One region of the Shewanella sp. 1311 genome, then DNA from elsewhere that is predicted to be linked to it. Evidence: predicted binding sites of a transcription regulator. Region 1 holds the regulator's gene; each other region holds the start of a gene.

Region 1 (4,194 bases):
TTATTGGCAAGTGCAGAACAAACACAGCGGTGATACCGATAACAGAGTAAAAGATCAAAATACCCCAGATTTCATCGTTGAAGATCTGCGCAGTGTTGAGTTCAATGAACAAGGGTTAGTCAATAGCCGTGTGACGGCGAAACACATGGAACATTATGATTCAACGAATCAAACTTACTTTACTCAACCTGTTTATCTTGTTTATCCAGACCAAGGTAAAGCACAATGGCAACTCAGAGCAGATCAGGGCAAGCTAAACAAGGAAACGGGCAAGGTTGTATTAGAAAACAATGTTATTATTGATGCCATTAGCCCAGAAGAACCGATCCAGACCTTGTCCACCAGTTATCTGGAACTCGATCTCAATACGATGATAATGACCTCTGACCGCACCATTTACGTCACAGGGAAAGATTTTAATATTCAAGGCCAAGGCCTTTATGCCGACCTCAACGCGCAAGAAGTGCAATTGACCAGTCAGGTAGTAGGAACATATGAAGCAAAATAACGTATTACTTGCCAGCCTAATGCTAATAATGAGCATGAGCGCCTTTGCTAAAGTCGACGACCTGAAACAGGAAGTCAAAATCAAGGCTGTGAGCCAAACGGCAGATATCAAGAACAACCAGATCATCTTCTTTGGTCCGGTTGAAGTCACCCAAGGTTCGATTAAAATCCATGCAGATCAACTGCGTGCATTTTCTGCCGAAGGTGAAAATAGCAAAATTTTAGTGGCCACTGGCAACCCTGCGACGTACAGCCAAGTATTAGACGATGGCCGTCCAGCCTCGGCGAGCGCGAAAGAAATTCGTTACGATATGGCGAGCCGCACCCTGACACTTAAAGGTTTAGCCTCGTTAGATCAAGCGGGCAGCCAAGTGACGGGTAATTTAATCCGCTACAACATCATCCAGCAAAAATTGATTGCCGAGAGTACCGGCAGTGGCGACGATCGCGTGATCACTATCATTCAGCCAGAAAGCTATCAAGATGATGCCAAACCAGACGCGCCAGCAGATAAACCTGTGAAAAAGCAGGACTCTAAATGACCCAAATCACCCTAAGAGCACAAAATCTGGCGAAGAGTTACAAGAGTCGCCAAGTGGTTAAAGACGTCAGTCTGACGGTAAAAACCGGTCAGGTCGTTGGCCTACTCGGCCCGAACGGCGCGGGTAAAACCACCACCTTTTACATGGTCGTTGGTCTGGTTAAAAGCGATAAAGGCCACATCTTTATCGACGATGATGATTTAACCGCAGATCCTATGCACCTGCGCGCCCGCAAAGGCATAGGTTACTTGCCACAGGAAGCCAGTATCTTCCGTAAACTGACCGTCCATGACAACATCATGGCCGTGCTTCAAACGCGTAAAGAACTAAAAAAAGAGCAAAGGGAAGAAGAGCTAGAGCATCTGCTTGAAGAGTTCCACATCACCCACATCCGTGACAGCCAAGGCATGTCATTGTCGGGCGGTGAACGTCGCCGTGTCGAAATTGCGCGGGCGTTAGCAGCAAATCCTAAGTTCATTTTGCTAGATGAACCCTTTGCTGGTGTCGATCCGATTTCGGTTATCGACATTAAAAAGATTATCGAACAGCTCAAAAGTCGTGGCCTTGGCGTGTTGATCACAGACCACAATGTCCGTGAGACATTAGATGTGTGTGAACATGCCTATATCGTGAGTCACGGAAACTTGATTGCCGAAGGAACACCCGCAGAGATCTTAGACAATCAGCAAGTTAGGGCTGTGTACTTAGGTGAACAATTCAGGCTATAGTTAATCAAGCGGAGCCAATGCAGGCAATTTATGCCACCATTGGACTCCACTCAAGATGATAACAAGCGACCTCATCCAACAATAATAACGTAGGGATCAGCGGTAACATGAAAGCGTCACTCCAGCTCAAACTGGGTCAACAGTTAACCATGACGCCACAATTACAACAGGCCATCCGTCTGTTGCAACTGTCGTCATTAGAACTGCAGCAAGAGATCCAGCAAGCCTTAGATTCTAATCCCCTTCTCGAGCTGGAAGAGGATCAATTCGACGCCACTAAAGACCCTGTAAACCAAACGCTATCCGATACGGATTTCAGTGAATCTAGCACCCTGCCGCCAGAAAAAGACAGCTCCACCATAGACACGGCAGAGTCCTTAACCAAAGAATCCATGCCCGACGAACTCCCCATGGACACCACTTGGGATGAAGTGTTCACCGCCTCTCCCAATTCTGGCCCCGGCGGCAGTCGTGAAGACGATATGCCCTTCCAAGGTGAGACCAGTGAAGGCTTGTATGAACACTTAGAATGGCAAAAAAACCTCACACCGTTTTCTGAAACCGATTTAGCCATTGCCACCGCCATTATTGATGCCATCGACGATCAAGGCTATCTCACCCAAAGCACTGACGAAATCCTCGAAGCCATGGGCAATTCTGAGGTTGAGCTCGACGAAGTCGAAGCTGTACTCAAGCGCATTCAACATTTTGATCCCATTGGTGTTGCCGCCCGCGATTTAAGCGAGTGCCTGTTGATCCAACTGTCGCATTTCGCCGCTGACACGCCCAACCTAGAAAACGCCCGCATGCTGATCAAAGATCATTTAGATCTGATCGCCGCCCGCGATTTTAGATTGTTGATGCGTAAGACTAAATTAAAAGAGGATGAGTTAAGAGACGGCATCGCGCTTATCCAAACCCTCAATCCCCGCCCAGGTTTATTGATTACGCCCAACGATGACGAATACGTCATCCCAGATGTGTCAGTGTCGAAGAAAAATGGCCGTTGGGTGGTTGAGCTTAATCCTGACTGCATGCCAAAAATCAATGTAAATCAACATTATGCTTCGATGGCGCGCAGCACTAAAAGCCAAGCCGATAGCCAATTTATTCGTGGTCATCTGCAAGAGGCTAAATGGTTTATCAAGAGTTTAGAGAGCCGTAATGATACCCTGTTGAAGGTGGCGAACTGTATCGTCCAATATCAGCAAGGTTTCTTTGAATACGGTGAAGAAGCCATGAAACCTATGGTGCTGAACGATATTGCCGAAGCGGTAGAAATGCATGAGTCGACCATCTCAAGGGTGACGACACAGAAATACATGCATACCCCTAAGGGACTTTTTGAACTAAAATACTTCTTCTCTAGCCACGTCGGTACTGACGATGGTGGGGAATGCTCATCCACAGCAATCAGAGCCTTCATTAAGAAACTGGTTGCAGCGGAAAACCAGAAAAAACCATTAAGCGACAGTAAGATGGCACAACTTCTGGCAGAACAAGGGATCAACGTAGCCCGCAGAACCATTGCGAAGTACCGAGAGGCTATGCTCATTCCGCCTTCTAATCAGCGTAAAAGTTTATAACCTACAGTGGATATCGGAGGACGTTTCTATGCAAATAAACCTGAGTGGACACCATGTCGAAATTACCGAATCGTTACGTGCATATGTAGAAGAAAAGTTTTCAAAACTTGAACGCCATTTCGAACAGATCAATAATGTGCACGTTGTGCTCAATGTCGAGAAAATGCAACAGATTGCCGAAGCGAGAATAAATCTTATCGGTGGTGAAGTTTTTGCTACTTCAGAGCATGCTGACATGTATGCCGCTATAGACGCCCTGATTGACAAGCTTGATCGTCAGGTTATTAAACACAAAGAGAAGTTAACAAAACACTAATAATGGAACTTTGTACCATACTGCGGCCGGAGTGCACTACCTGCGCCACTCCGGGCAGCAAGAAAAAGGTACTGGAACTCATCAGCGACTTAGTCGCTGCCCAGTACCCGACCCTCTCATCTCAAGAGATATTCGAAAGCCTAGTGGCGCGCGAAAAGATGGGGAGCACAGGTATAGGTAACGGCATCGCCATTCCACATGGTCGACTAGCCGATATAGATCAGCCCATTGCCATACTCATTAAGTGTGAAGAGCCGATAGCATTCGATGCTATCGATAAGCAACCTGTTGATATTTTATTTGCACTACTGGTGCCTGCAGACCAATGTCAGCAGCACTTAAGTACCTTGTCTTGCATGGCCGAAAAGCTGAGCGACAAGCAAATATTAAAGCAATTACGCAAGACGCATGATGAAACGGAACTCTATCAGGTAATCACTGGATGAAACTGGTCATAGTGTCGGGCCGCTCAGGCTCAGGCAAATCTGTCGCCCTAAGGGTACTCGAAGATCTCG
Region 2 (4,194 bases), 2.4 Mb from region 1:
CAACACGCCCATTTGGCTGTTCTTAAGCAAATAATACTCAAGGAAAAAGGCGCTTTGGTTGACCAAAACGCCGATTTACTGCTTTCTCTTGCTAACGAAAAATCACAATGTCTAAAAGAACTCAAGACTAATGACGATATTCTGGCAAACCACACTGATAAGTCTCAACTCACTCAGCAAAGTGAACTCGTGCATAAAATGGCCGTTGTCAAAGACGCATTAACTGAATGCAAAGAACTGAACGATCAAAATGCCAGTTTAATTGAGATGAATTTAGCCAGTCTCAATCGCTTCGCTCAAGCTTTACAAGCCAGCAGAAACGCCTCCAGCCTTACGTATAACGATAAAGGCAAGACCTCAACTATCTCAAGTTTAGGTAATGATTTAAAGGCCTAACAGGCGCATCAATTCCCACTCTGTATTTCCCGCTTCTAAGCTCTGCTCTGATTAAAGATTAGACTTTGATACTTGTGCAGGAAAAGAAAAGCCGCATAACTACTCGCATAGTACGCGGCTCAATAGAGTCATGTAGAAATGACTAGAAATACGTGACTTCTTTCACTCGCTGTGGACGACTCTGTTGTTGATACAGCGCCCATACCTGTGAAAAATCCAGTTCTAACTCAGTGACATAATGATCGCCTGCCGGATAACTCTTAACGACCCGCGCCCCACGGATCACGCCAGAAACCGACGCTTTAACATTATCGTCCGTCAACATCCAATCACTGACACTGCTGTTTGCCGTTATTTTCTGCCCATAAACTTGTTCTGCTAATTCACGATAGGCCACAATTTTTGATGCTTGCATGGCCATCAACACTCTTTGTGATTGCTCTTTAGCCGGTTGAGTCGCTAAGGGCGCATATCCTATGGCCGTTAACTTAGGAAAACTCGGCGGCGGCACATCTTCCCATTGCACATATCTATCTTTAGCAGCGCAGCCAGTTAGCATTAGCGCCGCAATAACTAAAAGGTAGCGTTTCATTTTCCGTCTCCTAAAACACGCACTTCATTCATGCCTGGACTCGCCTGACGATATAAGATGCCATTTTGTGACACAATTTGCTCCGAAGGCTGCATGTAGTTTGCCAACTCTTTTTGAGTCACAAAAGTTTGAGAGGCCGATACCACACGATTGTTACTTATGTTCACAATCCGAGTATTGATCGCCATACCATTGGTAACTGGGCTCATAGTCGAAACGACAAGATGCTCAACGGGAAGATTTTTCGACAATTGTTGCCAATCTCGCGTCAAAATAAAATCCCCATTAGCCGTCACTCTCAAGCCATCTGCTAAATTTAAATCAACCACATTAAACTGAAAGCTATGGAGCGACGTCATTAATCCTTGCTGTAACTGCTGCGCCAACGCATTTGTGCCATTCATGTCACCCACTAATACAGGGGTGGCGACGACAATTGGCTGATCAGAGCGCAGAGCATCATTTTGCTTAACGAGCTCTGTCACAATTCGCTGTGCTAAATGGTTGATCACTGCCGTTGGCGGCAACCCATTGCCATCCACTAAACTCGGCTTGGGCGGTGTAACCGATTTAGCCACACATCCACCTAACATCAGTAATGTTAAGGGAATAATCACACGCTTTAGCATTGGATTTACCTCATCTGTGGGTGTACTGGCAATTAAATAACTCACACTCTATGCGTCTCATTTTTGTGAGTAACAAAAGCCAGCAATCTTCGGACCAAAATTGCTCCAGCCCGACAATATTATGCTCATACGCTGTATATCGACTGCGCCAATGGAAACTTTATCGAAAACTCTCGTTAGTCAGGCATGAAATTTGCTTTGTCGGTATATTAGGTTAAGTGTCAGGAAACTGGCTCGATTAGCAAGCTCGCCAATAGCTTAGCGATAAGGATTGTATTGATGCACATACCACGTTCAGCTTCGCTCATCATTTTGAGCCTTGCACTGCTGTCTTTACCTATTCGAGCCGAATGGATGGAAGCCAGTGGTGAAGCGACTATTATCAATGGTAATACGGCTCAAGCAAGGGAAGAAGCGATTAATCAAGCCGTTAGCTACGCGACATTAAGCACGGGCATTCAAATCTCCAGTGAACAACAAACCTCTAACGGAAACCTTACACAGAATAACTTCGCGATAAATCGCAACGCCCAAGCCATCAGCATCCAACTCGTTAGCGAACGAATCCAGGGAAACAAAATTTATGTGTCCTTACGACTCGATCTAAATGATGATCCTACGCAGCAGTGTCCAAATGGACAATTAAAGGCCGCGATTTTAATTCCTCAAGCACAAATCAAAGATCGTACTCAGCTCAGATACGGACAGCTTTCCGGTTTTGAAGAAGTTATTTCCGAAAAACTAGGCAGTGTTATAGAAGATTACTCTTCCACAGGTTTTAGCCACACTCACGCTAAAGAGCTGCTCGACATTAAACAAGATCTAGTGGATATTCGCGGTTATCGACTCCCAAGCTGGCTTAGTGAAATTACCGACAGCCAATATATCCTCCAACCACAAATTATGGATATCTCAATGGAGCCAGTGCAGGCAACCTTCCTAGGATTTTGGGATGAAGCTCCACTCAGGCAATTCCAGTTCAAACTTAGCCTCTATCATGGGATCAGTGGCGAAGAAGTTTGGAGTAAAAGCTACAGCACATCGGCGCCATGGGAATTTGAAGAACAAGCCATTATTGCCCCGAATACGGACAGATTCTGGCGATCATCCTATGGCAAAAATATTACTAAGTTAATGCAACAGGCTACCCATGATTTAGACAGCACACTCAATTGCAGACCCTTACTCGGCCAAGTCGTGAGCCGCCAAGCGGACAGGATCATTTTAAATCTCGGCCGTAAACATGGCATTCGTGTCGGGGATAAATTCCAAGTCGTATTACAGCAAAACCTACCCGATCGACTCAATGAAATGCGCGCCGTCGCAACCAAAAGCCGAGCCACGGTAAAAATCGAACAAGTGAGTGAAGAAAGCTCTACAGCAGTACTTTTAGACCAAAATGCAGCCTACAATGTGCAGATAAACGACATAGCGCTTAAGATTTAAGCAACTAAATCATAAGCCTTTTAATCAGAGATAAAACCAGTATAATCACTGTCGTCTCTCTATAGCTCAACAGGATAGAGCAGCCGCCTCCTAAGCGGCCGATCGGGGTTCGAGTCCCTGTGGAGAGACCAGATAGTGACCTTGGTGATATCAAACTCCCAGAAATCTTCCGGAGAAACGGAATGACCGAGCTATTTGCGTCTAATCTCAATATTATCGTCAAGCGTTGGCCTATCGTAGCAGCTGCGGTCAAAAACCAAACTATCAATGAATTAGATGCCCACCTTGTCAACGGTCGCAATCAAACTATCAGTGTCAATGGCATTCAACTCAGCAGCCGCCATGACCGCCTTGCCGAAGCCCAGCTCTTTATCAGCACATTACCTACAGATGCAACTCACGTAACCGTCTACGGTGTCGGTATGGGAGATGTACCAAGTTTACTTATCGATAATCCACAGTATCTTTCAATTGATGTTTGCATTTTAAATCTCAGCGTTTTTGCCCTTCTCATCAGTTACACAGATCAAAGCGAATGGTTAAAACATCCAAACATTAATTTAACTGCGCTTCCAAGCGCAAAGTTAAATTTTCCTAATATTGCAATTACGCCAGATCTCACTCTTGTCAGTGATGAAAATGCGACTCTCAGAGACTTATTAGTCATGGAACTCAATCGTGAGTTCTCTAATCAACGACATCAGTCTGATGATCCTGCAATATTAAAACGCTTCGAGGATAACCAACTTTATATTACTCACGATCCTGATGCCGCGAGCTTAATAAATAGTCATAGTAGCTATAAAGCTATCGTGATTGGCTCGGGTCCTTCTTTAGAAGAGCATTATGATTATCTGCAACAAATTAGTTCAAGTTCCCATAGGCCACTCATCATAGCGGCCGATACTGCATTACGTGGTTTACTTCACAATAATATAAAACCAGATATTGTGATCTGCATTGACGGATTGATAGGTGAATACCATTTACCGCTAGCCTCGACTCATGACATCAATCTTGTTTATTTTCCCCGAGTTGATCCAATGGTACTTAATGCTTGGTTAGGCCAAAGATTTATTGCCTATGGAGGCAGTCAGATATACGACAAGCTCGCTTCTCGATATCCCAAAC
Region 3 (4,194 bases), 2.4 Mb from region 1:
GCCGCGCGCCTGTGGGCAGCTTATGTTCCATCGAAACCATGGCGGGCGAGTTAATTGCCGAAGTCGTCGGCTTTGATGGTGAACTCCTTTATTTAATGCCTATCGAAGAATTACGTGGGGTATTACCCGGTGCCCGAGTGGTGCCTTTAGGGGAACAAACTGGACTTAATGTCGGCTTGTCCCTGTTAGGACGCGTGCTCGATGGTAACGGCGTGCCTTTAGATGGTTTAGGTGCGTTGCAGACAGATCAACAAGCGCCAAGACATAGCGCTGCCATTAATCCCTTATCCCGCCGTGCTATTACCGAGCCGCTGGACGTTGGCGTGCGCGCCATTAATGCCATGCTGACTGTGGGTAAAGGCCAACGTATGGGCTTGTTTGCTGGTTCTGGTGTGGGTAAGAGTGTGCTCTTAGGCATGATGACCCGCGGTACCACTGCCGACATTATTGTGGTTGGGCTGGTGGGCGAGCGTGGCCGTGAAGTCAAAGAGTTTATTGAAGAGATTCTTGGGGATAAAGGTCGAGCGCGTTCTGTTGTTGTTGCCGCGCCTGCAGATACCTCGCCGCTGATGCGCCTTCGCGCCTGTGAAACCTCGACACGTATTGCCGAATACTTTCGCGATTTGGGCTATAACGTCTTGTTATTAATGGATAGTTTGACGCGTTATGCCCAAGCTCAACGGGAAATAGCTTTGGCTGTGGGTGAGCCGCCTGCCACCAAAGGCTATCCGCCTTCAGTGTTTGCAAAGCTGCCGCGTTTAGTTGAGCGCGCCGGCAACGGTGGCCCAGGTCAAGGTTCAATTACGGCATTTTATACTGTGTTGACGGAAGGGGACGATCAACAGGATCCCATTGCCGATGCATCGCGGGCGATTCTTGATGGTCATATAGTCTTGTCACGTTCGCTTGCGGACTCTGGGCACTATCCTGCGATTGATATTGAAGCTTCTATTAGCCGAGTCGCGCCTATGGTGATCTCCAATGAACATTTGGAAGCGATGCGCCGCGTGAAACAAACTTATTCCTTGTATCAGCAAAATCGGGATTTGATTTCCATTGGTGCCTACGCACAAGGCAGCGATCCTCGAATCGATAATGCGATACGATTACAGCCGGCGATGAATGCTTTTTTACGCCAAACCATGCGTGATGCATTCAGTTTTGCCGATAGCCAAGTCATGCTCGGGCAACTTGCCACACAGTGTAAATAATGGCGTCATCGAATTAATCGAGGTCTAGTATGGCTAACGCCGATCCCTTGTTGTTAGTGTTAAAGCTCGCCAATGATGCCGAAGAACAAGCGGCGTTATTGTTAAAGTCGGCGCAGTTAGAGTGTCAAAAACGGCTGAATCAACTCAGTGCACTCAATAACTATCGCTTAGAATACATGAAGCAAATGCAATCCCAGCAAGGCCAAGCCATTAGTGCCAGTCACTATCACCAGTTTCATCGCTTTATTCGTCAGATTGATGACGCTATTACTCAGCAAAATCGCGTTGTGGCCGACGGTGAAAAACAAAAAGAATATCGACAACAGCATTGGTTGGAAAAACAGAAAAAACGTAAGGCAGTGGAATTACTGTTAGCGAGTAAAGAGAAGAAGCGCCAAGTTGTTGAACAAAAAAGAGAGCAGAAAATGACCGATGAATTTGCTTCTCAGCAGTTTTATCGCCGTCATCAGCGTTAGTGTAATGGTGCGTTAAATGATCGGTATCTTTGCCATTCACTAACCTCTATGAGTTCAGTTTTCTGTTGCCGCTTATGGTGCAGAACATTTGTTCGACTTTTTTCCCTGAGTTTTATTCTTTTCAATATGCCGCAGTAAAAACTGAAGTTTTGGCATCTTATTTGCTTTAATTTAGTCCATGACCCTGCAACCGCAGTGTTTAATTGACGTTTCTACCTAGCCATTTTCTTTTTCTGCTGGGTGATGTTTGGGAGCACTTATGCAACAAATGACCAATATCCTGTTGAGTAAAACAGGCAATTCTGCGGCCAACTCCGCTAAGACATTTTCCCAAGAGTCTAATAATGAAGACTTTTCATCTACACTTGCGTCAGTCTCCGCTAGCTCATTTTCTATTTCCGCGCCTAAAAAGGCTACAGCGAATACTGACGATAAAGTGCAGTTCGCCTCTACTGATAAAGTAAAAGATAAAGACATATCAACGGATGACGCTGACGTAAATCTCATCTTCGCCCAGATCAGCATGGCAAATGACATGAAAAAAACGGCATCAGATGGAGAGAGTTTGCCGTCTGACTCTTCCCAAGAGGAAAATAATGAGTCTGGTGACTCTTTATTGAAAAGTGATGCATTCAGTACCGTTGAGCTGTCGGGTGTACAAGCTTCAATGAAAGCGATTAACACAGAGCTTCCAGTTGTCGACATCTCAGGCTCAGCGCAAGGTAAGGCTGATATTTTAACGTCAAGTGAAGTTAACCTGTCAACTGAGAAAAGTAATAGCAAGCCCTCAAACGGCGATCTATTGAGTCTCCAAAAGGTATTGGACACTGATACTTCTTTTTCCTCTGAACTCAAAAAGCTAACTGGCCAACTTCAACTAGATACAGGGGCTTTAAATGAGACTGATGCCACTAATAAAGTATCTGCTGATAAAGAATCGGTAGAGATAATGCAAAAAAATACTCTAGTAGCCTCCAGTGGAACATCAGCAGAGATATTACCCGTTGAAGCAATCCAGGGTAAGAAAGTATTACTTGATGACACTTTAGATGCATTGAAGTCACAGTTATCTACGGATAAAAGCGTTGAATCTCATTCTGCATTTTTAAAGGGACAAGTCATTCCGCCGAACAGTAAAACATCTGAAAATTTGGATTTATCTGAATTTGTAGATACAGCAGAGACCGCGGCAAAGGCATCATCAAAAAATCTAGAAAGCGTGTTATTGAAAGAAGCAGATGTGAATGAACTTAAAGGTGATAAATCATTTTCAACGGACAAATATGCGCATCAAGTTGCGAGTCTAAACTCTGAACAGCGTGGTGCAAGGTTGGATCTTAATTCTGAGGCACTTGCAACCTCAGACGACGTAGACGAATCAACGTTGAAGCCTAATACAGCAAGCCAAACCTTAAAGTCAGAAACTCTAGCGCCATCGACTACTAAGAATGAAATGGCTGTAACATCTATAATCGCTGATGAAAGAGTGGATACATTGGACTTGGCAAGTCCCAAGGTGGCTGATACCTCTAACTTGGGTGAGAACGATGCGGATGACGTTACTGCCGAGAGCAATAAATCAACAGTGCGCAATGCTGAGATTGCAATACCTCAGCAAGTGAGTCGAAATGCCAATGTTGATGTTGCGGTTAGTAAAGTAGAAGTTCAGCCTATAGTTACAACACTGGATGCACAAAGCATCTTAGGTAACGCTGTTGATCCTAAGGACAGCATGGTGAGTGATACTGAGGTCAATGCTGATATCTCAAAAGCGGCAATGGATGCGGGGACTTTGTTAAAGGATGCTAAATACAGTGTGACGCTTGATGCTCAAAGAGATGCTAAGCCATTCGTTATGGGTGACGACGACAAGGGATCAACAACTGACATCAAGTCATTTTCTTCTTTAACTCAGTCATCGACGCCACTACAAGTTAATCGTCAGGAAACAATGCAAGTTCAGCTGTCATTACGTCAAGGTGTAGATCAACAGAATCAAATGCAAGAGATAATCCAACGGTTTTCACCCGTGATGAAGCAACAGTTGATCACTATGGTGAGTCAAGGTATTCAACATGCTGAGATTAGGCTTGATCCCCCAGAGCTTGGGCATATGCTGGTAAAAATCCAAGTGCATGGCGATCAAACCCAAGTACAGTTCCATGTCACTCAGACACAAACGCGTGATCTGGTTGAACAAGCTATGCCGAGATTGCGCGAGTTACTGCAAGAGCAAGGGATGCAATTGGCTGATAGTCATGTGTCTCAAGGTGGCCAAGGTGAACGTCGAGAGGGTGGTTTTGGCGATGGTGGCGGTTCAAATGGGACTGATGTGGATGAAATCTCGGCAGAAGAGCTACATTTAGGTTTAAATCAAGCCACTAGTGTAAATTCAGGTATAGATTATTACGCTTAAGTAGGTAACCTATAGCAATGACTAACATAGTTACGTTTCCATATTAATTAAACGTAAGTGTTTCTGCTTAAATTAAAGAGAATAGTGAATG
Region 4 (4,194 bases), 410 kb from region 1:
GCCATCACTATAGACACCGCCATGATTGACACTAACAGAGCGCCAGTTCTGGCAACCCGACACCGAGCACGCCGCCCAACAATAACGCGGTGAGCAGCACGATGGAATCTTTATAAGGTTTTATCTTTTGCCACATAGGTAAACGCCTATTGTTATTTTTATGAATAAGATGCGCCCAAGTGATCAGGATTAATCGTGCTGCATGGACATTCTCAAGCTAGCGATTGCATTGAGTGAGTGCAAGGTGTGATTGATTTTAAATCGAAAAGGTTTGAAATCTATACGTGATGGATTTTGATTTTTATGATTAATGGATTTGGCTTTATAGCTAGTCAGAGCTTCATCTATAAAAAAGCCCCGACAATTCGGGGCTTAATCAATTTGCGAGTAAGGATTACAAGCTGTAGTACATTTCAAACTCAAGTGGGTGAGTTGTACGTGCTACGCGCTCAGCTTCAGCTGTTTTCAGTACGATATAAGATTGGATGAAATCTTCACTGAACACGCCGCCTTTAGTCAGGAACTCATGGTCAGCTTGCAGGTTTTCAAGGGCGTTTTCTAATGACGTTGCCACTTGTGGGATTTCAGCCGCTTCTTCTGGAGGCAGATCGTACAGATCTTTGTCCATCGCTTCACCTGGGTGGATCTTGTTTTGGATACCGTCAAGACCCGCCATCAGCAGCGCTGCGAAACCTAAGTATGGGTTTGCATGTGGATCTGGGAAACGCGCTTCGATACGACGGCCTTTAGGGCTTGGTACCACAGGAATGCGGATTGATGCAGAGCGGTTACGGGCAGAGTAGGCCAACATAACAGGTGCTTCAAAGTGTGGCACTAAACGCTTGTAAGAGTTAGTGCTTGGGTTAGTGAAAGCGTTCAGCGCGCGAGCGTGCTTGATGATACCACCTATGTAGTACAGAGCCGTTTCACTTAAACCCGCGTATTTGTCGCCAGCGAACAAGTTAACACCGTCTTTCGCCAGAGATTGGTGAACGTGCATGCCGCTACCGTTGTCGCCAACGATGGGTTTAGGCATGAAAGTCGCCGTCTTACCGTAAGCGTGTGCCATGTTGTGCACTACGTACTTCAGAATTTGGATTTCATCCGCTTTTTTAGTTAACGTGTTGAAGCGAGTTGCGATTTCGTTTTGACCCGCAGTCGCCACTTCGTGGTGATGCGCTTCAACCACTTGACCCATTTCTTCAAGCACTAAACACATAGCGCTACGTAGGTCTTGTGATGAGTCAACCGGTGCAACTGGGAAGTAACCGCCTTTAGTGAATGGACGGTGACCTGTGTTGCCGCCTTCGTAGCTAGTGCCTGAGTTCCAAGCCGCTTCTTTAGCGTCGATCTTAACGAAACAACCTGACATGTCAGTACCGAAACGGACATCATCAAATAGGAAGAATTCTGGTTCTGGGCCAATCAAAACAGTATCAGCGATACCAGTAGAGATTAGGTAAGCTTCTGCTTTTTTAGCAATTGAACGTGGATCACGGTCATAACCCGTCATAGTACCTGGTTCAAGAATGTCACAACGGATCAGTGCTGTGGTTTCTTCGGTGAAAGGATCCAGTACGAATGTCGTTGGATCTGGCATCAGTACCATGTCTGATTCGTTAATGCCCTTCCAACCTGCGATAGAAGAACCGTCAAACATTTTGCCGTCTTCGAAGAAATCAGCATCTACCTGATGAGAAGGAATAGATACGTGCTGCTCTTTACCTTTAGTGTCGGTAAAACGTAAATCAACGAACTTAACTTCTAATTCTTCAAGTTGCTTTAAAACTGATTCAACTGACATTCTCAAGCCTCCGGTAGGGTAAAGGGATGCCCCTTCTATAATCTTTTAACTCAAGTGATTTATCTTGAGCCAAACTTACGAGCGATAAAGCGATATCCATGCCAATAATTTAACTAGCTGATTAACATGGTTTAAAATCTTTGTTGCACTTAATTGGATTCGTGTTTGCACCACTATGGTGCTTTTGGCTGTGGCATTTTGGTGCATCAATCCATTTTGGTGCGCACTGAATTGATTCATGCAAACCTAGGCTGGGATCCAAACTAATAACATGCACTGCTTATGTGGCAGTGAGATGGCAGTGACGCCTTGGCTCACATTAGTCGCATAAGGACAGCAGCAGTGAATCTAGCACATCTTTTCAGCACAGAACGGGACTATTTCTCTGGGCTGTTTCGCCGCCGCAAAATTGTCATAAAACCACGCTAGTCTGTCCAACTATGGCACGCATTCTCAATCCAATAGTGGTTTATTATCATATTATTAGGAAAGAGTTCGTTCTCATGTGCGAAATGTCTTTGCTGTTCACAGACCAAGTGAATCAATGATGCGTAATAAAGGTATAGCGTGACAATGAAGTGAGTCTTAAAGACATTCAGTTTTCGCGGTCATAAACGCCAATATGAATGCTCAGTTAAATGTACGCTAGAATTTATTGCTGTTTCTCGGTGAGATGATTTCATCGCGGTGACATCACTTTTAATTGATGTTTAAATCAGCAGAAATGGTTTGCGTCTAGAGTATGAAAAATAGCAAATTCAGCTGCTTAACTCTGATTTTTCCTACGAATATGGCAATTGAACAGTGCTTTAACTGTGGCGGTAGAGGATTTCACTCAATGGAATATTGGCAGGAATTACCCAAGGATTGGCGGATTGTTTTATAAGTGTTCAAAAATAATCCTGTGCGCCAAGGCCGCTCTGGAGTAGAATGGCACGCTTTTTATTGTGGCGGATCGAGCTAGATCGCCATAACGAATTACTGAAATATCCCTATTTTTGTTTGATGGTAAGAGGTTTATCCGTGCTAGAGAATTTACGTAACATCGCCATTATTGCACACGTTGACCATGGCAAAACGACCCTGGTAGACAAGTTGCTGTCACAGTCAGGCACCCTTGCAACCCGAGGAGAAGCCACTGAGCGGGTGATGGACTCCAACGATCTTGAAAAGGAACGTGGGATCACGATTCTGGCAAAGAATACTGCCATCAAGTGGAACGACTACCGTATTAACATCGTTGATACCCCAGGCCACGCCGATTTCGGTGGTGAGGTTGAGCGTGTTCTGTCTATGGTTGACTCAGTATTATTACTGGTTGATGCCGTTGACGGTCCAATGCCACAAACTCGCTTCGTAACGAAGAAAGCGTTTGCTCAAGGCTTAAAGCCAATCGTTGTTATCAACAAGATTGACCGTCCAGGTGCACGCCCAGATTGGGTTATCGACCAAGTATTCGACCTGTTCGACAACTTAGGCGCAACCGACGAGCAGTTAGATTTCCCAATCGTTTACGCTTCTGCGTTAAACGGTTTTGCAACTTTAGATCCGGATGTAGCGAGCGATGATATGACGCCGCTGTTCCAAACTATCGTTGAAAAAGTATCTTTCCCAGATGCTGACGCCGAAGGTTCGTTCCAGATGCAAATTTCGCAAATCGACTACAACTCATACGTGGGTGTTATCGGTATCGGCCGCATCAAGCGTGGTAGCGTTAAAACTAACCAACAAGTGACCATTATTGGCGCTGATGGCAAAACTCGTAACGGTAAAATGGGCCAAGTATTAGGTTACATGGGTCTAGACCGTACTGAAGTTGAAATTGCTAACGCGGGCGACATCGTTGCTATCACAGGTTTAGGCGAGCTGAAAATTTCTGACACTATCTGTGCCGTTGGCGCAGTAGAAGCAATGCCTGCTTTGACTGTTGATGAACCAACTCTGACCATGACTTTCCAAGTTAACACTTCACCTTTTGCTGGTAAAGAAGGTAAGTATGTGACTTCACGTAACATTCTGGAACGTCTGCAAACAGAATTAGTCCACAACGTGGCACTGCGTGTTGAAGAAACAGAAAGTCCAGATCGCTTCCGCGTATCTGGTCGTGGTGAATTGCATTTATCAATCCTGATTGAAAACATGCGTCGTGAAGGTTACGAGTTAGCCGTATCACGTCCAGAAGTAATTCTGAAAACCATCGACGGTGAACTGTGTGAACCATACGAGACGTTGACTGTTGACGTTGAAGAAGAAGATCAAGGCACAGTGATCGAGAAGTTAGGTACCCGTAAAGCTGAAATGAAAGACATGCAGCTTGATGGTAAAGGTCGTGTACGTATCGACTTCATCATCCCAAGCCGTGGTTTAATCGGTTTCCAAACTGAATTCTT

The links. Region 1 encodes sigma-54, which starts transcription at its own class of promoters, with help from an activator protein. Its sites were predicted from a motif close to GTTGGCACGNNNNTNGNNT; they were not measured.
Region 2: AC5YB3_RS04495 (flagellar assembly protein FlgT) is a predicted target of sigma-54. The motif match lies at 1,798-1,816, and genes of this name have one in related genera.
Region 3: AC5YB3_RS04325 (flagellar hook-length control protein FliK) is a predicted target of sigma-54. The motif match lies at 1,836-1,854, and genes of this name have one in related genera.
Region 4: glnA (glutamate--ammonia ligase) is a predicted target of sigma-54. The motif match lies at 1,892-1,910, and genes of this name have one in related genera.

What each region holds. Positions count from the first base shown of each region.
Region 1 is NZ_CM181686.1:3,391,976-3,396,169, reverse strand. It holds gene lptC (LPS export ABC transporter periplasmic protein LptC) at 1-508, shown strand, start outside; gene lptA (lipopolysaccharide transport periplasmic protein LptA) at 495-1,049, shown strand; gene lptB (LPS export ABC transporter ATP-binding protein) at 1,046-1,777, shown strand; gene AC5YB3_RS15190 (RNA polymerase factor sigma-54) at 1,885-3,363, shown strand; gene hpf (ribosome hibernation promoting factor) at 3,392-3,679, shown strand; gene ptsN (PTS IIA-like nitrogen regulatory protein PtsN) at 3,682-4,125, shown strand; gene rapZ (RNase adapter RapZ) at 4,122-4,194, shown strand, end outside.
Region 2 is NZ_CM181686.1:993,902-998,095, forward strand. It holds gene AC5YB3_RS04480 (flagella synthesis protein FlgN) at 1-396, shown strand, start outside; gene AC5YB3_RS04485 (LPP20 family lipoprotein) at 539-988, opposite strand; gene AC5YB3_RS04490 (FlgO family outer membrane protein) at 985-1,617, opposite strand; gene AC5YB3_RS04495 (flagellar assembly protein FlgT) at 1,897-3,063, shown strand; tRNA gene AC5YB3_RS04500 (tRNA-Arg) at 3,119-3,194, shown strand; gene AC5YB3_RS04505 (motility associated factor glycosyltransferase family protein) at 3,246-4,194, shown strand, end outside.
Region 3 is NZ_CM181686.1:962,057-966,250, reverse strand. It holds gene fliI (flagellar protein export ATPase FliI) at 1-1,211, shown strand, start outside; gene fliJ (flagellar export protein FliJ) at 1,241-1,687, shown strand; gene AC5YB3_RS04325 (flagellar hook-length control protein FliK) at 1,947-4,103, shown strand; gene fliL (flagellar basal body-associated protein FliL) at 4,192-4,194, shown strand, end outside.
Region 4 is NZ_CM181686.1:2,986,359-2,990,552, forward strand. It holds partial or broken gene AC5YB3_RS13440 (dicarboxylate/amino acid:cation symporter) at 1-136, opposite strand, end outside; gene glnA (glutamate--ammonia ligase) at 395-1,804, opposite strand; gene typA (translational GTPase TypA) at 2,828-4,194, shown strand, end outside.